2 linked regions of the Gloeothece verrucosa PCC 7822 genome follow. The protein of the gene in region 2 interacts with the protein of the main gene of each other region in a pairwise test. Links are inferred from orthologs where the notes say so. Each region holds a gene or a part of one and is shown on either strand. Other genes may lie near its edges.

Region 1 (11,358 bases), 4.4 Mb from region 2 along the record:
TGAGGATCATTCGGGAAACAGTCGGGATGCCAAATTTTAACTAACTGACGGTAAGCCGCTTTCACTTCTTCGGGGGAGGCTAATGGTTCAAGTCCCAGAATCTCATAGTACAGATATATAGTCATCTCGCTTCTGAAAAACAACGGGTTCTAGTTCTAGAATTCCCCATTTTCCCAGTTTCATTAACAGATCCTGGCCTGAATTTGAGCCAAGTCAATTCTAGTGCCGCCAAGTATAGAAATATACTAATAATCTTATGGATGTTTCATTGACATCGGGTTAGAGAAAGATAATCTAAATAGGCAGAAGTTTTTTGCCCTCTACCAAAAAAGATAGAATTTCTGTGAATCAATTGGCAATAAAGGGACAACTTGACGCACAATAAAAAAGGAGAACACCGAAGGAGTAAGCCCTCATGTTGCCCTACATTCTAGCGATCGCCATTGCTGTCTACAGTTTAATCCTTTTCAGTCAGGCTTTTTTTTCCCCAGTTATTCATCGTAAAGATGATTTTTTGTGGAGTGGCATCGGTTTATTTTATGCTCTAGTTCTGTGGTTGTGTGCCGGACTCATCACTGGCGCAGTTTTGTTAGGACAAAGTGCGGCTGTAATTCTGATCATCTCCTTCGGATGGCAAATCGCCAAATTAAGACGAGCGATCGCATATCCTGATCAACCCGTTGCAGAATTCTCCGTCGTGCAATGGGTGCAAAACCGCCTAGGTTCCCCTAAAGCGAAAAAAGCCTCGCCTGCACCTACTCCCCAAGAAACCCCTCAAGCTACCCCCTCACCGGCGGCAGAAACTTTTATTCCCCCTGAAAATGAGGCAGCACTCGCTTCACCCTCTCTAAGCGTTACAGAAGATTCTACAACTGAAACCGTTGCTCAAGAAATTCTCGAAACAGTAACAGCAGAAAACATAGAAACACCCGTTACGGTAGAACCCGAAACCGAAGAAGAGGTTTTTGTTGTGGCGCAAGTGGAACAACCTCAACCTATCCCTGAAGAAACCCCGAAAACGTTGAGCGAATTTCCCAAAAAAGCTACTGTAGAAGATACAACTCCCGCTCCAACTCCACCTAAAACTAAACAAAAGAAAGGGTTCTCATGGAAAAACCTATTCGGTTTCGGCAAAAAGCCTACTGCTCAACCTAAACCGGCAAGCAAAATTCAGGCGATCGCTCAATCTGAACCGGAAATTGAATTTGACGAACCCTCCAATACAACCGAACCTCTGGAAAAAACCCCTTCTCCCTCTCCATTAAAAGATCAACCGACTCCAACAGCCGCCACTCCCGAAAATTCAGCCGAGGATGAATTTGAAACTTATGTTCCTGATAATCACGAGGAAACGGTTATAGAAGCTTATCGATCACCTGAAGAAGTTACCGAAGAAACCACAGATTATGTATTTGAACCGTTTGTTGCTGATACAACCGCAGAAACGGTGATTGAAAATCAGCCTGAGTTAGCTAAATCTGAAGCTGAAGTGAATCAACCAACTCCCTCTCCCCAAGAGAAAGTTACTCCCATTGTTGCTGATACTGCCGCAGAAACGGTGGTTGAAAATCAACCTGAGTTAGCTAAATCTGAAGCTGAAGTCAGTGAACCCACTGCTTCTTTTGAAGAGAAAGTTACTCCCACTCAACCGGTTGAATCTAAAGAAATTGAGCCGCTAACTGATAAAAAAGAGTCAGAGGTAAAAGAGGAAAAATCCGATAAAACTGAGTAAACTTTTGAACAATAGAGGAAGGTTAAAAATTTTATTATTGTGATGCTGTTATTGATTAACAGCATATCAACTTTTTTGCTTAAAATATGGAAACAAGAAAAATATTAATCGCTACTAAAACTTACCCGTCTATTAGTAGAAAGTATAGAGAAACGGTCTGTACAGCAGGGATATTGCTGGATGACCAAGATAATCCTTTACAATGGATTAGAATTTATCCTATTAGATATCGTGAGCTAGAGTTTGATAAAAGATATCCACGATGGTCAATTATAAGAGCTAAAATTGAAAGAAATGATTCAGGCACAAATATATGGATTTCTCCTGATCCTGAAAAAGCCAATCAGGTTTTAAAAAATATTGCTAAAAAAGCGAAGGGGAAAACGGTATTATTACTTTGTGCTGAAATGGATTGTAAACGCTGTCATCGCGTTGAAGTAGCCAATCAATTACAAAACTTAATTCACCATCAAATAAAACATTTAACCTAAAAGAAAAAAACAAACCTTCGTGATATCATATCCTGCCGCTTACACCAGTTTCATTAATACTAAAAATATGATGAATGGCGTTAGGATATACCAGGTAAATAAGTGTGGTAGGGGCAATAGTAAAACTTGTTAAATCTCAAAATGATAGACAAAATGCAAGTTTTTATAGAAAAAACGAAACCCTAAGAGTCTAGCTGAATCTCTTGGGCTGAGGCTGAAACCCTTATGGTTTCGTTGTTATTCGCTATTTTTTGACAAGCCGATGATGAGATTTGAACTCACGACCATTCGATTACGAATCGAATGCTCTACCACTGAGCTACATCGGCAGACAGAATTATAGTATAACCCAAAATAGCACTAAAACGCCAAAGCAAAAGCAACATGAGCAACAACCGCCCCTCTAAGACAAACTCTCGCCCTAAGCTTGATCCAGAAAAATTAGCGCGGCTCAAAGCCGAAGCGAGTGCCCCCTATAAAGGTTTTAGAATCTTCTTCTATTTCGCCTTTGGGGCTTCTGGATTGATCGGTGCTGTGGTATTTCTAGCCAAATTAGCGGCAGGCGCAAATGTAACCGAGGCTTTGCCTAATTTCGCCTTACAGGTGGGTCTTGTGGCTTTGATGATCTGGCTGTTTCGCTTAGAACAAAAAAGCAAATAAGTTAAAAATAGAGACGCTCTAGGCAACGTCTCTACAGGGATTAGGGGATCATTTTCTATAAGGTAATTATTTAAGCTCAAAAACAGCTAATATTACCTTAAATATCTTTATTCCTCAGCCTCAACCGGCTCAAATTCTTCCTCGTCTTCACTGGTAGACCCTGCAAAAGACAGAGAAGCAATATCAAGTTTTTCCCGCACTTGCTTTTCAATTATGACTGCTGTGTCGGGGTTTTCTTCTAAATACTTAACGGCATTATCTCGGCCTTGGGCAATATTATCGCCGTTATAGCTATACCATGCCCCTTTACGGGTGATGACATCGGTATGTTCTGCCATGTCTATCATGCAACCCATCTGGGAGATCCCCTTGCCAAAAATAATATCAAACTCAGCAATTCTAAAGGGAGGCGCTACTTTATTTTTAGCCACTTTTACCTTAGCGCGAATTCCATATTCTCCCTCACTGCCTTTTTTGAGGGTTTGAATGCGACGAATGTCTAAGCGCACCGAGGCATAAAATTTTAAAGCCGTTCCGCCTGTGGTTACTTCTGGACTGCCATAGGTAACACCTATTTTTTGCCGCAATTGGTTTAAGAAAATGACTACACAGCCAGATTTACCAATATTACCAGCAATTTTTCTCAGGGCTTTACTCATCAGTCGAGCCTGTAGGCCCACCTGATTATCCCCCATTTCTCCTTCTATTTCAGCCCGAGGCACTAGGGCGGCTACAGAGTCTACCACTACTATATCTACCGCCGCCGATCTCACTAATTGATCGACTATTTCTAGGGCTGATTCCCCTGTATCCGGTTGTGCCACTAGAAGGTTGTGAATGTCAACGCCTAATGCTTCAGCATAGGTTGGGTCTAAAGCGTGTTCTGCATCCACGAAAGCGGCTACTCCGCCAGCTTTTTGCACTTCGGCGAGCGCATGAAGGGCCAAGGTGGTTTTCCCTGAACTTTCAGGCCCGTAGATTTCAATCACACGACCTTTAGGTAAGCCGCCTCCCAAGGCTAAATCTAAGGTTAAAGCACCACTCGGGATGGTTTCGACTCGCATCCGCGCCGCATCCCCTAAGCGCATGATCGATCCTTTCCCGAAGCTGCGCTCTATTTGATTAAGGACTAAGTTTAAAGCTTTTTCTTTATCAGGATTGTTGGTAATGGTAGCCATTAACGTCTCACGCTGTTTATAGGAGGTTTTTTGATTAGCCATTAGTTATTAGTCATTAGTCTAAGGTCAGTTTTTCGGTACATACTTCGCGCCATCAAAGTGCCTGACAAAGCTGATCACTAAAGGCTATTAACTAAGCACTAGCTTAATAGTACATCAGTATTTGACTATTGTAGCTTTTTTTGATGGAAATTGTTCTCACTGTATAGTTTTGCGATCGTTTGAGTCATCAGTGAGAATACGAATTATAACCAAGGGCGGCTTACAAGTTCTAACTGGCTAACTTGATCTCGAGTGAGACTCCATCCGAGCGCTCCCGCGTTTTGGGCTGCCTGTTGGGCATTTTTTGCCCCTGGGATAGGAATGACATTTCCTTGAGCGATTAACCAATTGAGGGCGACTTGAGCCGGTGTCTTGTTATATTGGTTTCCTAGCTCACGCAAAAGGTTTAACAGGGGGACAATTTTTTCTAATCCTTTAACACTAAAACGAGAGTCAAGGCGACGCGCTCCATCAGGAGTTATCGATTTTTCTGGGCTATATTTACCCGTTAATAATCCTTGGGCTAGAGGACTATAAGCTAGAATCGTTACCCCTAATTCTTGAGCCGTGGCCGTAATTCCCTGTGTTTCTATTTTCCGATATAGCAGAGAATATTGCACCTGATTAACAGCCAAAGGAATGCCCCGTTTTGCCAATATTTGATGAGCATAGGCCATTTGCTCACTCGAATAATTACTAACCCCAATACAGCTTATTCTACCTCGTTCTACTTCCGAAGCAAGGGCGTTGAGCAAAGTTTCTTGACTCATCAAGAAAGTAAATGGCCAATGAACTTGATATAAAGTAATTTTATCGAGTTGTAAACGTTTGAGACTATTTGTCAGGGCATCATGAACAGCATCGGCTCCAAAACGCCAAGGGGCAGGGCCGTATTTAGTAGCAATATCTATCGGACGGTGGATTTTTTTGATAAACCGTCCTAGTAGTGATTCGGATTCTCCTAACCCATATACTTCGGCTGTATCAAAAAAGGTAATTCCGGCTTCTACTGTTGCCGTAAAAGCCGCTTCTACATCAGCCGAATTGAAGGTTTTTCCATAGTTCCAAAACAGTTGATCTCCCCATGCCCATGTCCCAATACCAAGGGCAGTCACAGAGGGGCCATTTTTTCCTAGGGCGGTAGTTTGCATGGTTTTAAGGATTTTTGCGGTTTTTCTATTTAGTTTATTTATCTTAACAAAGGGGTTTTATAATATTGAGAAATCAACCAAATAGTTGATCTCTTAATGGATATGGGGGTTAAGATTTAATTGACGTGGTTGAGAATAATCACTTAGTATATTGCTCAATCACTATTTTTTAACGTTTTGTTAACTGTGATCATGAAACTAACAAAAGTCCTTCTCATTTTGGCTTTTTCCTTTGTATTGGTAAGTTGTAATTCAGGTGGTGGCGGCACAGGAGGGTCTTCTCCTTCTCCAGAGGCCACCACTTCTCCTGATGCGGGGACTTCTCCTTCTCCAGAGGCCACCACTTCTCCTGATGCGGGGGCTTCTCCTTCTCCAGAGGCCACCACTTCTCCTGATGCGGGGGCTTCTCCTGGGGCTTCTCCTGATGCTGGGGCTTCTCCTGGGGCTTCTCCTGATGCGGGGGCTTCTCCTGGGGCTTCTCCACAATAGAAAATTTTACACAGCTTTAAAACCTAATCGTTTAAGTGTGGTGTAGGAGGGGTTAAGTTGTTAGCAAATAAGATACCCCTCTTATTAATTTTCGGCGCTACTGACGGTGATTGTTATCATAATGAATCCGGGTTCCTGCCCACTGCAACTTTTCTCGAATTGTCTGATAAAAAGAGTAACTTTCCCGCAAAATAATAAAATTAGCATTAAAATCAGCTTTTCTGACTCCTACCCATTGTCCGGGCCAAATAGAAGAAGCTAAAACCCCATCAGTCCAAAGTTTGGTATTGAGTTCGTAATCTCCTAAAGGCCAGATATTGACCACTGAAGCTGGGGGTATCACAATAGGGCGACTCGAAAGACTTAAAGGACAGATGGGGGTAACAGCGATCGCTTCCATCCCTGGATGAATAATGGGGCCATTAGCCGAGGCTGTATAGCAGGTTGAACCGGTAGGAGTAGCCACCAGTAAGCCATCCCCCTGATATTGATCCACAATTTCCCCATCTACCTCCATTTCTAAAAAACTGGTAGGCATTCGATCAATACTGGCCGGTTTGACACACATTTCATTGAGGCAATAAAAGTGATCGCTCACCGCCATAGGAGAGAGACGGTCCCCCTCGTACAGACAAGCTTCTAGCATCATGCGTCGTTCTAGCGCATAGTGATCGTTTAGTAAGCGATCCCATACTTGTTCGCTATTAGTAAACTTTTCAAAGGGTTCAGTGAGAAACCCTAAATGTCCTCCCACATTAACCGCTAAGATAGGAATGCCTTGGGAGGCGAGATGTCGTGCGGCGGCTAGGACAGTCCCATCACCCCCAAGAATAACCGCTAAGTCAATATTTGAGGTAGTAGAAGCCAAAAAAACGGGATAAGGGTTGTCTTTATAACCACTCGGCCCCATTAAGACTTTACATTGCCGGGCTTCCAACTGTTTAGCACAGGTTTCTGCCCAGATTTTACTCTGAGGATCACCGGCTTTATGAGCGATAATAACTTGTTTTAATTCCACTGTTGTTAAAGGTTAGATGTTAGGGAGTAGGGGGAAAGGAGAACGACTCATGACTAATGACTCATGACTAATATATAAAATCTGCTAATCCCAGATAGCGAATCCCTTGGGGAGTAACTTCAAAGCGACAGGGTAAAACCTTTACCCCTGCATCCACTGCGGAGCGTAAGAGTTTCGCATAGTCGGGATCGTAGCGAGTGCCACTCTGAAAGCCCCTACAATCACTACGATTAATAAAATACAACATTACGGCTTGAGAGGAGGGCAACAACGCCATCATTTCTCGCAGGTGTTTTTGTCCCCTTGTAGTGACTGTATCAGGAAACATAGCAATTTGGTTTTCTGCTAGGGTGGTATTTTTCACTTCTAAATAAATTTTAGATTGAGTGTCCTCATTACTCAATAAAAAGTCAATGCGGCTTTTCTTGTCTTTACCATAGGGGACTTCCGAGCGAAATTGAGTATAATGCCCTACCAATTCTAAAAATAGATTTTGTTTAAGAGCTAATTTAATGACTTGATTAGGCAGTGCCGTATTAATTCCCACCCAAGTTTGATCTACCTCGATCATCTCCCAACTATAGGCTAATTTCCGGGTCGGGTTGTGGCTTTCACTGATATAGACTCGACTCCCGGGAGTACATACCCCGATCATCGGACCTGTATTTTGGCAATGGGCTGTAATAATTTCTCCAGAGGCTAATTCAATATCTGCCAAGAATCGTTTATATCGTCGCTGTAATATTCCAGGAATAAGAGGGGGATACTGATAAATAAAAGCAGGAGACATAGAAAATTATTTAAAGGTTATTTTTAGCTTCAAAATAGGCTTGAAAATATTGAGTATATAATTGACAACTTGAGCTAACGGTATTGCCTTTAGATTGAAAACGAACTAATCCTAAACTTTGTAACTGAAAGGCTTGTATTAAATCTAATTCTATAGGTTTAGAGGATAGGACAACCTTAGCCAAGCCTTGTTCTAGCCCTTCATTTTGCTGTTGTAAATTCCAAAGTTGTCTGGTCAAATGATGGCGATAAATATTATCATCGGACATAGGAGAATCCGTCAATAATTCTTCTAAAGTTGTATCTTCATGCCAAATATGATACATAGCAAGGCGAATTAAATAAGGATTTCCGCCCACAAAAGAGCAGAATTTTTCCGCCTGTTCCATCGACCAATCGAGTTGATGTTTATGGGCTAAATTGAAGACTTGTTCAGCCGTTAAAGTTGGTAATTCAATGGGTAAACCGACATTAAAGGGAGATTGATTAACATTGAGGGGAATATACACTTCAGTGGAATGAGCGACAATTAACCGTAATTTTTGCCAGATTTCGCGATTTTTAGCTTCTTCATGCCAGGCCCGTAATAACCCAAAAAAATCATCCGCTAAATCTCTATATTGAAAGAGCCGATCCACATCATCTAATGCTAAAATAATAGGGGGATTAGTCTTAGCCAGCAAATACTCCTCAAAATAAATTTTACAGCTAATTTTGCTGCCAAACATATCATCCCAATAGTCAGATAATTTATTAGGTAATTGTAGCCCCAAAGTCACATTAGCACAAAACCATTGTAAAAATTTATCTAAATTCTGTAAGAGATTACTATCGGCTAACTGTAAGCTTAAGGCAACTGTATTATATCTTTGCCGGGCTGCTTGAGTAAGAATTCTCATCATTAGGGAAGTTTTTCCCATCCGTCTTGGGGCTTTGATGCGAATTAAAGCTCCGGGTTGAAGAATGGCTTTATAACATTCAGACTCAATGGGGGAACGTTCAACATAAAAATCTGAATGGAGAGGCACTTGCCCTTCAGGTAATTCCGGGCCTTCATGAAGCAATTGCCAGGTTTGTCCGGCTTCTATCTCAGGTTCTCGGCGATAAAAATCACCGGTTTCTAGTACCAAATTAAAAGCTTTAAAGCAGTCTTTAAGGGTTTTTTTATCCACTCCCATCTCACAAGCAAAAACTTTCATTAATGTATCAACAGCTAAACCTGTACGATCACTTAAAGTTTCCAGAGTATATCGATAGCCACCATTTTCTCGTTCTTCAGCTTGTGCTTTAGCTTGTAGTAGTTTTTTTAATCCTTGTTTGGTAAGGATTACACCTCTTTTGCGTCGCCGTCTTGGTTCTTGTTCCTTGCTCATGGTTATCATCTTTTTCAAGCCTGGTGCAGTTATGATTAAAGTTTACATAGCTCTTCTTTTTTCCTGAAAATTTATTGATAAGCCGGCTCGGTTTTTTTGTAGTGTTTTAGCATAATCAAAGTTAAATGACTTGAGCTTTTGTTGATAACAGGTTGGTGAGGTAAACTTATAGGATTACACAGCAAGATAACAAGCATCTGGAGGTTTAAAGCTTAGAAGGTATAATGGTTTGAGTGAAAAATCCTTGACCATAAAGCCTAGACAGGATTTTTGATCCCTTGAGTCAATCCCTTGTCACCTAATCTTAAGTTCGTTGTTAAGATCCTAAACTTCGATTGTATGTTTGTAGGTTTAACGGCACACTAAAAGAGGAAATGAGAATTACACAGTAACTGAGCCTGGAATGAAATACTAGCCTTTTTGGCATCCTATTGTTCCATATATGAACTCTGTTATTGCTTTAGGCTAATTATTCTCAGTAGCCATTGTAACAAAGTTTCTCTACTTTTTAAAGAGAGAATAGGGAGAGTAAAAGCAGATGGGTAAGGTAGCAAATCACCTCAAATCTTTCTGGGAATCTTGTTTATTAGAGCATCGCCATCTCAATAACACTCAGCGACGTGGTTTAGTGCGTTGGTTGTTAGGAGAGAGTGTAGATAAGTTAGAAGATCTGACCACTGAAGAGTTGGCGAGTGCTACCCGGGGAATTATTAATCGTTATCGAATTTTGCAAAAACATTATTTAGGAGTAGCGCCCAAAGAGGCTTATCGTCATCTATTCAACCGTTTAGGAGCCGTATTGAGCAAGTATCCTCTCCTACGTAGTTGGATCACTGCCTCGCCTGAACACCAAAAAACCGTTGTCAAAACGCTTCAGGCATTGATTGAGCAGTTATTGAAAGTTGATCCCTTTCTTCAAACACAACAAAAACAAATTGCTTTATGTACTCAGGATTCTTCCTTGCGTAATGCGTTATTGCTGACAACTCTCGAGGAATACTGCCTGCATTTTATTAACGATTATCCTTTGTTATTCCATCTTTTGTATCATTTTTTACGCCATCAAAGCGAGCTACAAATCACCTCGCAGCAGCAGAAATTTTTGCAATTACTTTCTCGGGAAATTCAGCAAGTCCCTTTCAACGCTCAAACTATGGCTAACTTTCGATCTCCTTTAGGGCAACCAATACGACAGTTTGCTTTTGAGGAAGCTGTGAAAAGTTATCTAGAAACTCAGTTGGTGAGCTAGAGCATTAAGAAAATGATTGGCTGTTTAAAAAATTGTTTTTTTCGGGCTTTTTAACATCTTTGACCTAGGGGAGAAAACTCTCTAGGTTTTTCCCCTTACATCGGTTAATTATTTACCCCTTCGAGTTCGTCCTCTGTTAACTCATATAATTCTTGTAACTTTTGCAATTTCTCCTCATCTGGATGCCAAAAACCGCGCCCATGAGCTTCTATCATGCGCCCAACAATATTACGAAAAGCTTCGGGATTAGATGAGCGTAATTTAGCCGCCATTTGAGCATCTAAAGCATAAGTATCGGCCGCTTGATCATACACCCAATTATCGGTAAATCCGGCAGTTCCTCCCCAACCGATCAAAGCTGTCATGCGCTGAGAAATTTCATAAGCTCCCCCCGAACCCTGATCTGCCATAGCATTTCCCCATTTAGGATTTAATAATTTAGTTCGATATTCCAACCTCAATAAATCTTCTAATTTCCGGGGAGTCGTATCACGAGAAAAACTTTCAACAAAATTAGCCGTTACCCGTTTGCCGCTTTGTTTTTCTGCCGCTAATTTTAGTCCGCCGGTATTGCCATAATATTCTTGAAGATCAGTTAACCCATACTCCACAGAATCAATTTCCTGTACAATTCTTTCACTGGTTTTTAGCAACTCGCTCAGCACTTCAGGGCGTGCTTGTCCTTTATCTTTTCTCCCATAACTAAACCCATTTCTTCCTTGCCAAGTCTTCGCTAATTCTTCAGAAGACTCCCAATTTCCATCCACCACTTGATCATTCACTAACGAGCCAAAATCTCCCGCCGGATTAGAAAATAAACGGGCTGAAACATTCTCAACTCCCTGCGCCTTTAACGCCAAAGCGTGCTTACGAATAAAATTTTCTTCTTCTGATTCTTCTGCCTGAGCCGCTCGTTCAAATAAATCATCCAACAACTCAATAATATTAACAAATGTATCCCGAAAAATCCCCGATAAATTCGCCAAAACATCAATCCGGGGATGTCCCACTTTTTCCAGGGGTTTTAACTCATATCTAACAATTCTTCCGGTTCCTTCCTTAATCGGTTCAGCCCCCACCAATTCTAACAGAATCCCCAAAGATTCACCCTTAGTCTTAATAGCATCCAAACCCCACAACATCACCGCCACCGTTTCCGGATATTTACCCTGTTCATCTAAATGTT
Region 2 (11,375 bases):
TTTTAAAAGGAAATGTTTCTTCTGTCGCCTCTCTAGCCATTAGTCCTGATAGCAGAATTTTAGCCGCCGGTTGTGCCGATGGAACGATAAAATTATGGCAACTCGAAGCCAGTATTTGGGAGTCCGGCAAACAGCCGCAACCCATACGCATTTTATCAGCCCATCGGGGACAAGTTCATGCTTTATTATTTTCTCCAGATCAGCAATTATTATTTAGTAGTGGTTCGGATGGTTTGATTAAAATTTGGCATCGCAGCAGTAGAGAAGGGGTTACCACTCTTAGCCTAACAGATATGTCTAGTTCTCATGCCAATGCTGTGTTTAGTCTTGCTCTAAGTTCTGATGGACAATGGTTAGCCGCCGGTGGGGTGGATGGAACCATTAAAGTTTGGCAAAGAGAAGATTAAATAATTTCCTCATTCAACTACCAAGCCTTAATCAAGCTTGCAATACTCCAAGGTCGGAACCTGCCGCACAAAACGAGTCGACTTTGCACCAATGCGAATCAAATATTCAGGAAGACCCATCTCAGAACTTTGAGGATTCCAATCGTAAGTATAGCCCATGCGAGTCAACGGATAACCCGGTGCTTGATAAGACTCTTTGACAACGCGCTCAAACCATTTTAAAAATTGTGGATGTAATTGATTAATACGTTCCCGTTCCTGTTGAGAAAATTTATCAGTACAGGGGGAAATTCTTGGGTCAGGATTCAAGCAAGAGCGCCACAAATCCCGAGTATTAACTTTTATTTCAATAAAATGAGACTTAGTAGAAGTAGGCGGCAAACCTAACGCCTGTTTTAAACGCATATTTACTTGTTCGGGGTCTTTATACTTGTAGGTTTGACATTTGCTTTTCAGTTCAGGAACCAGCGTCACCCAGATAGGAGCAAAACGAAGCTTTTCTATCAAATTCCCATAACTCACACCCGCCCAAGTTACGACGGTAACATCTTTTCCCGCAGGAAGAGAAGGCAGTAAAATAGCTTCTTTTTCATCAAACTCCATCGCATCAGCAACCGAAGCTAAATAGAGTTTTTGGCATTGGTCCGGCATTTGACAAGCAATTTTATCCCCTCCAACAGTCCCTACCCCTGTAAACATAAATACAATTAACACCAATGACCAAAAAATTGCCGCTAGTCCAACAAATCCCTGCCAAATTTCTGTTGCCGGTCCGGGTAACCATTCTTTCCACTCTTTCCACATAAGCGCCTCCTGTTGCCTTTGATAGTCTGGTTATTTAACTAAAATGATGCGTTACGACGGATTATTGCCTAGCCAAAAATTTAACCGCCTAACGCATCCTAAGCAAAAGCTATTGAACTTGAGCAACGATAGCCCGATGACGAGGACTGATAGGGGTAATGGTTGGAGGGGCGAAACCGGCTTCAACTAATGCCGCTTCTACATCCAAGCTGAAATACTCATCTAAATAGGGTTCGGTACTCTTAAGCAGGGTAAACACATAAGGCGGCATTTGTTTAAAATCATCAGATTGGGGGTTCATATCCATCATGGCAAAGTATCCTCCCGGGCGTAGTAAGCGCCGCGCTTCTCGAAAAATTCCTTTGCCGGCTTTTTGGGGAAGTTCATGATAAATTAAGAAAGCCGAAACTAAATCAAAAGATTTTTCCGCTAAACCGCTTGCTTCTCCGGCCGCATGCACCCAGTTAATCTTTAAATTTTCTTTTCTGGCGCGATAATTAGCAACGGCTAAAAAATAGGGAGATAAATCTAATCCGGTCACTCTGGCTTGAGGATAAGTCTGTTGCAAGGCAAAGGTACTCATCCCAATGCTACAACCCACATCGAGAATATCTTGAGGTGCTAGAGCGTGTTTTTCCTTTAAAACTTGATGATAGTTCTCACGTAATTTAGCATCTCCCTTGATACTAATGCCGTCGGTTTTTTTCCAGATGGTAGAATGAACGGCATAAGCGGCAGACTCCACCTCTAAAGCGGCTTCCCAAGACAGATTGCCCTTTTCATAAGCATGGAAGGAACAAACATAATAGTCAGGATAGTTCAATTGAGGATTTTCTACTTGTATGAGTTCTTTTCCCCAGTCATGGGAGCTTAATTGACGGACATTTTCTCGCCAAGGAACCCCTAATTTTTCTGCCCGTTTAATCATCATTTCTCGGGCTTGATGTTTGGCGATACTGGCTAGGGGTTTGATAGCGAGAACACCGTTGATGAGATGAGAAATTATTTCGGATTTAGGTTGAGTTTGAGTTGCAGTCATATCTAGTTTGTCAGTTCGGTCTAGTGGGCGAGAATCTGTAGGGATGAGGCTGCCTACCTGAACCGAAAAGCTGTCTTGTAGGCGAGCGGGCCAAAATTTCTCTAATCTTACACTTTACGATCAAACCGGAAACAAAAGCAAATTTTTTTGGCAATTGTTGTTAAATGAGAGCAAATATCAATAAAATCAAGCATAGATAGAGCCAAGTTTCACTGCGTTCGCGGCATAATCCAGGCAATTTCAAAGTAGTTCTCCTTCTTAATCGACAAGGGTAAATAAAAATCGGAAAAACAGATCTGATCAGAGAATGACTATTTGTAGTTTAATCAGTTTCTCAGGGGATTGGCTCTATCTTGATAAGGAATTGATTAGGGTTTTATTCACCCCCATAAAAAGGTAAAACTTCTGACCAATGGGGTTGTTTACCGGCTTGCCAATCTTGATAAGCAAGCTCTAAAATACTCGTCGCTGTTATGCCTAAATGAGTAGGAACTTCTAATAGGGAAGTCGTTAACTCAAATTTTTTTAGGATGTCTTGCCATTCTTGAGGATTAATCAGCCTATCAGCTAAATGGATTTTTAACGCTTGCTCTGACGCTTTTTGATAAATAGCCGCATATAATTGCTCTTGAGTGGCTTTCATCTGTACGGGGATCATGACATCAGTGTTATATTGTTCTCGTTTTGAAAAAGCTAAAGCGGCTAAGGTAGAAATGCCAAATAGGGGCAGCTTTAACTGTTGTGCTAGGGTTCTAGCCGTTACTACGCCGATACGGGTGCTGGTAAAGCTTCCTGGGCCTTTGGCTACAGCGATAAAGGCTAAGTTTTGCCAGGTTAGCGGCACAAGAAAGTCAGCTAAATATTGATGGAGATAGTTAGATAATTCTCGGTCTAAATTCCAGGTTTGATGACGACTATGATCAAAAAAGTTACTCAGGCTTAAACCGAGTTGAGGACTGCTAGTATGAAGGGCAAGTCCGTACTGATCATGATTTAAAATCCTCATTTAGATATCACTATAAGGGCAATTTTTTTTTCGGGTTGACTAGGTTAAATATACAGTATAACAGTAGTTATTTAAACTTGATAACGCTTAAAGATGATGACCACAGCGACACCCGAGATGCTCGAAGCCGCACAAGCGGCATTTAAACATTTTACTCATGGTTTGGCCACAGGAGAGTGGGAGGCTTTTTTAAATATGCTCAGTGATGATTTTACCTTCTGGTTTCCTGTGGGGACTTTTAAAGGTAAGAATGTAGGCAAACAAAAAGCGGCAGAATTTTTTCATTTTGTTACGGATAAGGTTTTTTTGGGCGGACTTGTGCTTACCCTAGAACGGGTTACCAGTAGTGAAACGACAGTGATGTTTGAGGGACGCTCTGAGGGTAAAATGTTTGGATTACCTTATCAAAATCAAGTGGCTATTTCTTTTGATCTGCGACCTAGTGCCCAACCGGCTCCCCATCCCTATCAAGTCTGTGCTTATCGAGAGTATCTCAGCATTCATTATCAATTACAATGATACTTAGAAAAATAGGGAACTGATGTCTAGTTCCCTGCCCAACAACGCCTCAAAAAATCGATGAACAATTAAAGAATCTTAATATTTTTAGCCGTCCTGCACTGATGAGTATTTATCGCTGATTTTCTCATTTTTTTAATTATTGTAGCTAAATTTACTGTCCGGTAAGCAACTATTATTTTATTTTGTTTAAAGTTGGTTTAAGTAACTACAATAATTCTTTTAACATTTGTAAAATTTTGCTACGTTATCAGTTATCTTTTCCAATTAATTTGTGGTGTATTTTGAATGAGCTTATCAATACTTTAAGGTATTTCTATGACCCATAAAAACTTAGGCGATTTACTCAAAAAATATCCTCAGTTAAAAAACTTTCTCGATCAGGGAAAATTTTTGACAGGCTATACTGATGGTGGACTGAATGGACAGACTGTAAACGTTTTTGTTTTTCGATGTACTTGGCAGCATTTTTGTGTTCAAGCTACCGCCGTTGAACCTTTACCTCCAGGAGAAGTTTTAGTAATAACAGACTCCTCTTTAGGTAATGTCAATCATGATTGGAAAGCTTACAGTCTAAAAAATGAAAAACCCTCTTTACATCAGTCTCATAAGCCTTCTAATCTTACCTCCTTAGCTGTTGAAATTGCTCAACAAAAACATCAAAATAGCCGTTTATCTAGTCGAATTTAAAATTTGATCCCAGGCCCAGATCGAGGACTGGGATCATTCCTTTTTATAGACCAGCATTTTATATTTGTTTACTGCTGGCGGTTTTTATAATCTCTTAAGGTTGTTGTTTATAATTCTATCGACTTTTTTTTAGAAAACTGTTAATTTTGCTACTCTTTATCAACTTTTAACTAAGAAATTATACTTAGTTATAATTCATATTTTTCTTGCACGTCTAAAAATTGTTTTTCGGCTTCATCGGCATTATCAGCTAACTGAGCAAATTCCATAAAGCGCTTTAATTCTTTACGGAGCAAATTTCGTTCAATTTCCCAAGTTTCCCGCTCTAATTCAGGCGGCATAACAATCATATCAAATAGAGTCGCGCGTTTTTTTTGGGGATGAGGACGTAAAATTCTGCCGCGTCTTTGAATAAATTGACGAGGATTGCCGCTACTGGCTAAAATAATAGCGGTTTCAATGGAAGGAATATCAACCCCTTCATCTAAACAACGAATAGCCACTAACCCCTGTAATTCTCTTTTTTCAAATTGCTCACGAATTTTTTCTCGTTCAGCTAAAGGCGTATCTGCGGTATAAGTCGTCACCCGATAGCCTAATTCTAGGCCTAAAAGACGAGTAACTGCCGCAATTTGGCGACGATAGGCAGCCGAAGAATTATCCACATAACCATCCCCACAATAAAATAAAGTATGATGGGTATCTAAGCGTTCAGACATTAAATCTCGTAAAGCCGCTAACTTGTTGCTGGCGGCTCCTATTAAACGTGAGCGCTGCATTAGCAACGAAGTTAAAGTTTCATTTTGTAGGAGATTTTCATTGTTATTTAAAGCCCAACCAATTCGTTTAGTTAATTTGGCATAGGTGAGGGCTTCTGCTGCGGTTAATTGCACCCAAACAGGATAGTATAAATATCTGACTAAAGCCCCTTTTTCAATCGCATTCGCTAGGGTAAATTCGGGTTGTAAAATTGCGCCAAAATAAGCTAAAATGGCATCCGTTCCCTGATCATCAAAATATCTTTCCGGCGTGGCCGATAGAGCCAAGCGTAAACCGATTTTACGAGGTAAATTTTCTTCTAAGCGAGGAGAACCTAAGTTATGGGCCTCATCCCCGACAATTAAAGTTTTTTCGGGAAAAAATTTGAGTTGAGATTGAAATCCTTCTGTCATTAAGGTGGAATTAGTAGTAATAACCGTGACAAAAGATTGCTGCTCAGAACGCAGATTATAAAGTTGAGACGATAAATCTCTTTGCCAAGTATAAACACTTTCAAAAGCCAGAATAGGATTTAAATTAAATCTTTCACATTCTTTGGCCCATTGAGTCACCAGATGGCGATAAGGACAAAGCACTAAAAGGACTTGTAAACCAATTTTGTTGTATAATTCAGTGGTAATTGCTAAAGCCGTAATAGTTTTTCCGCTACCTGTGGCCATTTTTAAAGTTCCCCGTCCCCGATTGCGAAACCAACTGATAACAGCCGTTTGTTGATAGTCTCGCAGTGTAATCGAAGAGGGGATTTGAGGAATACCTGTAACGCAAGTTTGATAAGATTTCCCTGACTCTGCAACTTTCCTTTTTTGAGTTGCTTTAAAATAATCTTGAGCTAACTTTTCCCAGTTAATAGCAGATAAGTCAGGAAAGGAGTATTTCATTCTGATTGTCTTTTTTATTGAGCAACTTTATTACACATAAATTGATAAATGTCAAGAGCCGGTCTGGTATTCAAGAAGAAATTAATCAGGGACTTTTTGAAACTAAATAAGCCGCCAAATGAGAATTAATCTGGATCAAACAAATCTTTATGAGTAAACGCTTTGGCATTTGCGCCTGAATAAGTATCGGCAATATGTCCCTCTCCTGTCATCTGATATTTGTAAGTCACTAACCCTTCTAACCCCACCGGACCGCGAGGCGGCATTTTTTGGGTACTGATACCCACTTCGGCACCGAAACCATAACGAAAACCATCGGCAAAACGAGTAGAACAGTTATGATAAACGCCGGCAGCATCGACTTGATGCAGAAAAACTTGAGCCGCTTCTGGGTCTTTTGTGATAATGGCTTCTGTATGTCTAGAGCCATAAGTATTAATATGGGCAATGGCATCCGTCAAAGAATCGACGACTTTAATCGATAAAATTAAATCACTATATTCGGTTGCCCAGTCTTCTGCGGTGGCGGCCGGAATATCCAAATAGTCTCTAGTTTTTTCATCGCCTCGCAACTCCACCTGTAACGGTTGCAACGCGCTTTCAACTTTCGGGAGAAAACTCGCCGCTATATCTTGGTGAACTAATAAAGTTTCAATGGCATTACAAGCGGCAGGATATTGAGTTTTTGCATCTACTGTAATCTTAACCGCTTGGTCTAGGTCGGCGGCGCGGTCCACATAGAGATGACATATCCCATCAGCATGGCCTAAAACCGGAATGCGGGTATTTTCCTGTACATAGCGAACAAAAGCATTAGACCCTCTAGGGATAATTAAATCTACATACTCATCTAATTCTAAGAGTGCCTTAATTTCTTCCCGAGTTGTGAACAATTGAACTACATCTGGGCTAACTTGAGTTTTCGCCAATGCCTCATGAATCACTTTGACGAGGGTTTGACAGGAACGAATAGCCTCTTTACCGCCTTTAAGGATAACACCATTACCGGATTTAATCGCTAAACTGGTAATTTGAATTAAAGCATCCGGGCGAGCTTCAAAGATAACCCCTAATACCCCTAGAGGACAAGTTACCCGTTTGAGAATTAGGCCTTGATCTAATTCTCGATGAATTTGAATGGTACCCAGAGGATCAGGTAATTTAGCCACATCTCGAACTCCGGCAATAGCGGCTTTTAATTTAGTCTCTCCTAATTTGAGTCTGGCATAGAGAGAGGGAGAAATTCCTTCTGCTTGTGCCGCTTGAGTGTCTGCTTCATTGGCGGCCAAAATTTCCGGCATGGCCGCTTCTAATGCTTGAGCGATGGCTTCTATGGCCTCTGAGCGTTCTACTGAGGTCAGTGCCGCTAACTGACGAGCTTGTTCGCGGGTTTTTTGGGCAATTTGCTTTTCGATAGGAGATGAAACAGATGTAGCGACCATAATCACCAGACCTTTAGCCTAAGAAGTGCATAGCTCAGTTTAGCAAAAATTTTGCACTCATGACTCAGTAAGCTTACCTTTCCCTAACCGGGTTGCCTGGGTTTGAGTTGAACTTCCGTACTCGTAATAATACTTATTTTTTGAGCGAATAGTGAAATATCTATCGGAGCCAGATAGTCAATCCCACGACGATAATCACACGAAGTTTATGATTTAAATCACACTCAATTGATCAGGAAGATTATATAATGATATTATGTTTAAACAAGAGCTTGCTATTTAAATTCTATTATCTCTCTGGGAGCTAAGATAGCTTTTTGTATAAGGGGCATCTAGGTATTTTTTAGGAGAGGCATTTTAGCTCAGGATTTTTGAGGTGTCGGCCTAGGAAAGATTGTAATCTATCAATCTAAGCTTGGGTCTGATTAAGATAATTACTATTAAAATTTTTAAGTTTCTCATTCCTTATTCTTCATAAGAGGTGGTTTCTTACCACCCCTTTTTTTTATTGACAGGCTACTACTGATACTGTGTATCTGCCGCCTATATTATCGATACCCCCCACATAAACATTAACTTGAAAAGGCATATCATTACGCCGAGGAACGCCTTTTTGTTTGATGGTTTCAGTGGCATTCAATCTTAACCCTCTTTCATTAAAAAATTCATCGGCAGTGTTATCGCTATATTTAAGATTCATTCTAATATTAAATCGGCCGCCTCTTTCTGTAGAAAGGGTTACGCGAAAATATTTGAAATTTTGTCCGCCGGGCACAGCCCAGTCAGTATTCCAATTATTTCTAGTAATACTGATGCCAAAAGGGCCTGGAATAGTGGGTTGAGCCACAGATTTAGTGACCTCATTGCCTTCTCCTCCCACCACAGGGATAGGAATACAGCTTTGAGCGTTGGCCGCTAAAACACCAGTCAATAGATTAGCGGCGATGGCCAAAGCTATAGGACGAAATAACATTATTTAGCCTCCTAAAAAGTTTATGTTCTAAGAGAATCTTAAAACATAGAGGCTATCAAAGGTTGGTGCGATCTGTTAAAATTTCGTATCCCGTCTCGGTAACTAATACAGTATGTTCAAATTGTGCCGACAGAGAGTTATCAACAGTAACCACTGTCCAGCGATCGCGGAGTGTTCGAGTATGCTTTGAACCAGCATTTAAAATCGGTTCGATGGCTAAAGTCATACCGGCTTTAAGCTTAACATTGGGTAGCTGATTAGTGCGAAAATTAAAGACCGAAGGTTCTTCATGAAGATTTTTTCCCACACCATGACCGGTATAATCTTCCACAACACTATATTTATTCACTTTAACATGGTCTTCTATAGCACCTGCGATATCTAAGAGATAATTGCCGGCTTTAACTTGTTCAATGCCTTTGTATAAAGTTTCTTCTGCCACCTGAATTAACCGTTTTGCTTTAGGATGAACCTTTCCCACAGCAATCGTAATACAAGAATCTCCATGATAACCTTGGTAGTAAGCCCCTGTATCGACTTTTAACACGTCTCCTGAGCGAATTTGCTTTTTCAGGTTGGGTATACCATGTACCACTTCATGATTAATGGAGGAACAAATCGAACCCGGAAAGCCGTAATATCCTTTAAAACTAGGTACTGCGCCCAGGGAGCGAATCCGTTTTTCGGCATAAGCATCAAGATCTGCCGTTGTCATACCAGGTTCAACCATTTGAGAGATTTCTTTTAAGACAGTGGCGACTATTTTGCCGGCTTGCCGCATAATTTCGATTTCTGCGGGGGATTTTAGATGAATCCCTCGACGAGATTTTTTCATAGGAGGAAGTCCATTGGTTTGCTGTTGTTGGGGTTGAGTGCTGGATGACTCTTGCTTTTGTTCAGCTTTGAATAGATCGCTAAGAATTCTCATTGAACCTCTGTAGACTTAGATGGAGGAGTATAAAACGATTGTAGTATAACTTAATCTTTGTATTTTAAGGCTCGGCAAGACTTTTTCGGCGGTAACAGTAATTTTGTACCTCTACCTCCAGCAGAGACGAATCAGCTTAATATTTCTTCATACTTAATCTGACCCAATTCAAGAAAATAGGGAAACTATTTCTAGTCCCCCCAATAACTCCTCAAAACTTACAGGATAGCTTTGTTGTAGTGATTTTCCCTGAATAATAAGAACATTTACTTAGATTCTCATCTAACTTTTCTGTGGATTTTGCTCATGAATCAGCGCCTCGATAGTCGATAAAATTTTTCGTTCTGTAACTAATTTCACTGTTGAGTAAGTAAGTTATCATTTACCTTGTTTACAGAAGGTTTAAATAAGTTAAAGATCTTAAATTCACTTAAGCTGACTTAAAACAGCGTTAATTTTCAATTTTCTTGTTTGTCCTAAATGATTATTGAGAAATTAGCTTGTAAGTTGCCTCTTACAATTAATTTTGAGCCTTAATTGAATTCTATTAACAATTCTCGAGGTACGATCATGATTTCTAAAAACTTAGCTAGTTTACTTCAAAGACACCCGCAATTAAAAAATTCTATAGAAGAAGGACAATTTTTGACCGGCTACACAGATGGAAGTACCAACGGTAAGACTGTCTCTGTATTTGTTTTTCGCTCAAGTTGGCATCATTTTTGTATCCAGGCTACTGCCTGTGGTTCATTGCCACCGGGTGAAGTAGTAGTGGTCACAGACAATAGTCTTTTTAATTTAACTAATGAATGGAAAGCTTACAGTTTAAAAGACGAAAAAAACCATTCAAAGGGGGCGACTTCCGCAACTCATAACAATCATAAATCTGGCTCTCGTCTGACCTCCTTGGCCGTTGAAATAGCTCAAAAACAATACGTAAACAAAAATTAATCTAGTCGAATTTGCTCTTTATCCCAGGCCCAAATCGGCCTGGGTTTTCTCTTTAGTTTTTAGCAGCCATTGCTCAAATTTTGTTTTGGCGGCTTTTATACTTTTTTAAGGTTGTTACTCACAATTTTACAGGCTTTTTTAATCTGTAATGTTAATTTAGCTACCGTTTTTCATTTTAGATAATAAGAGTTTATACTTATCATTAGATAAAAATTAGGTAAAATTGCAGTCTTGTTGACTAGATGAAAAAAAACCTCGATTCTGTAAAGAATTCTCAACAAACCTTCATGGATCAATAAATTTTGTGAATGGCTTTGATCCAGATCACAGCGAAGGAAGCCGAGTTAAGCTAAATTGAAATATTACTTAAAATCAATATAAGTCAAAATATCAGTGTTAAATCATTTAAAAAAAAATTATTAAATCTGATAAATATGTCTTTTACGCATTTAAAGACTATTGAACTAAACATAGAAACATTTTTTGAGCAACTCACCGCCTTAGTCATCCAAATTCATCAAGCAACAGATGTACTAGGAATTTTGAACATAACCGTTCAACAAGCTCGGGAAATTTTAGGAAGTGATCGAGTAATTATTTACCAATTTTTAGGACTTGATGACGGTGTAATAGCGGCAGAATCAGTTGAGACACCCTGGACACCCATCATCGGGCAACTCATTTACGATCCCTGTTTTGCCAACAAATGGAAAGAACTTTATCGACAGGGACGAATCAGTCGCCTTGAGGATATCTATAGCCAACCCCTTCAACCCTGTTATCTCGAACTCTTGGAACGGTTGCAGGTGCGGGCAAATCTGGTAGTACCCATCATCATCAATCATACAGCAGGGGCGCAACTGTGGGGGTTAGTGATAGCTCATCAGTGTGATGCTCCTCGCCAGTGGCAACCTCTAGAAATTAAATTTTTGCAATATATAGCCGTGCAACTCGGTAT

Evidence for each region.
Region 1: the proteins of CYAN7822_RS26695 (region 2) and sfsA interact in binary tests that used the Escherichia coli proteins (3 or more experiments, as listed by UniProt). The link is inferred for Gloeothece verrucosa PCC 7822 from one-to-one orthologs.

Annotation. Positions count from the first base shown.
Region 1 is NC_014501.1:1,564,018-1,575,375, reverse strand. What follows is about bases 5,691-8,526. They hold sfsA (DNA/RNA nuclease SfsA), read right to left. Parts: upstream 7,552-8,526; coding sequence 6,829-7,551; downstream 5,691-6,828. Other genes in these bases: CYAN7822_RS06965 (AAA-like domain-containing protein), read right to left, coding at 7,562-8,526; CYAN7822_RS06975 (NAD(+) kinase), read right to left, coding at 5,841-6,761; CYAN7822_RS06980 (hypothetical protein), read left to right, coding at 5,691-5,743. Also shown: CYAN7822_RS34470 (J domain-containing protein), read right to left, coding at 1-125; CYAN7822_RS07010 (Ycf66 family protein), read left to right, coding at 416-1,732; CYAN7822_RS38625 (DUF488 family protein), read left to right, coding at 1,819-2,223; CYAN7822_RS06995 (DUF3493 domain-containing protein), read left to right, coding at 2,608-2,883; recombinase RecA, read right to left, coding at 2,991-4,061; CYAN7822_RS06985 (aldo/keto reductase), read right to left, coding at 4,307-5,254; more of CYAN7822_RS06980, read left to right, coding at 5,447-5,690; more of CYAN7822_RS06965, read right to left, coding at 8,527-8,932; CYAN7822_RS06960 (hypothetical protein), read left to right, coding at 9,462-10,172; bchH (magnesium chelatase subunit H), read right to left, coding at 10,277-11,358. UniProt on the Escherichia coli protein: Binds to DNA non-specifically. Could be a regulatory factor involved in maltose metabolism.
Region 2 is NC_014501.1:5,941,033-5,952,407, reverse strand. The notes cover bases 5,408-8,260. They hold CYAN7822_RS26695 (glutamate-5-semialdehyde dehydrogenase), read right to left. Parts: upstream 7,566-8,260; coding sequence 6,249-7,565; downstream 5,408-6,248. Other genes in these bases: CYAN7822_RS26690 (hypothetical protein), read right to left, coding at 8,071-8,260; CYAN7822_RS26700 (DNA phosphorothioation system restriction enzyme), read right to left, coding at 5,408-6,123. Outside these bases: CYAN7822_RS26730 (WD40 repeat domain-containing protein), read left to right, coding at 1-407; CYAN7822_RS26725 (hypothetical protein), read right to left, coding at 435-1,211; CYAN7822_RS26720 (class I SAM-dependent methyltransferase), read right to left, coding at 1,321-2,250; tRNA (adenosine(37)-N6)-threonylcarbamoyltransferase complex dimerization subunit type 1 TsaB, read right to left, coding at 2,627-3,256; CYAN7822_RS26710 (nuclear transport factor 2 family protein), read left to right, coding at 3,350-3,775; CYAN7822_RS26705 (hypothetical protein), read left to right, coding at 4,094-4,465; more of CYAN7822_RS26700, read right to left, coding at 4,654-5,407; more of CYAN7822_RS26690, read right to left, coding at 8,261-8,538; map (type I methionyl aminopeptidase), read right to left, coding at 8,594-9,466; CYAN7822_RS26680 (hypothetical protein), read left to right, coding at 10,037-10,417; CYAN7822_RS26675 (PAS domain S-box protein), read left to right, coding at 10,852-11,375. UniProt on the Escherichia coli protein: Catalyzes the NADPH-dependent reduction of L-glutamate 5-phosphate into L-glutamate 5-semialdehyde and phosphate. The product spontaneously undergoes cyclization to form 1-pyrroline-5-carboxylate.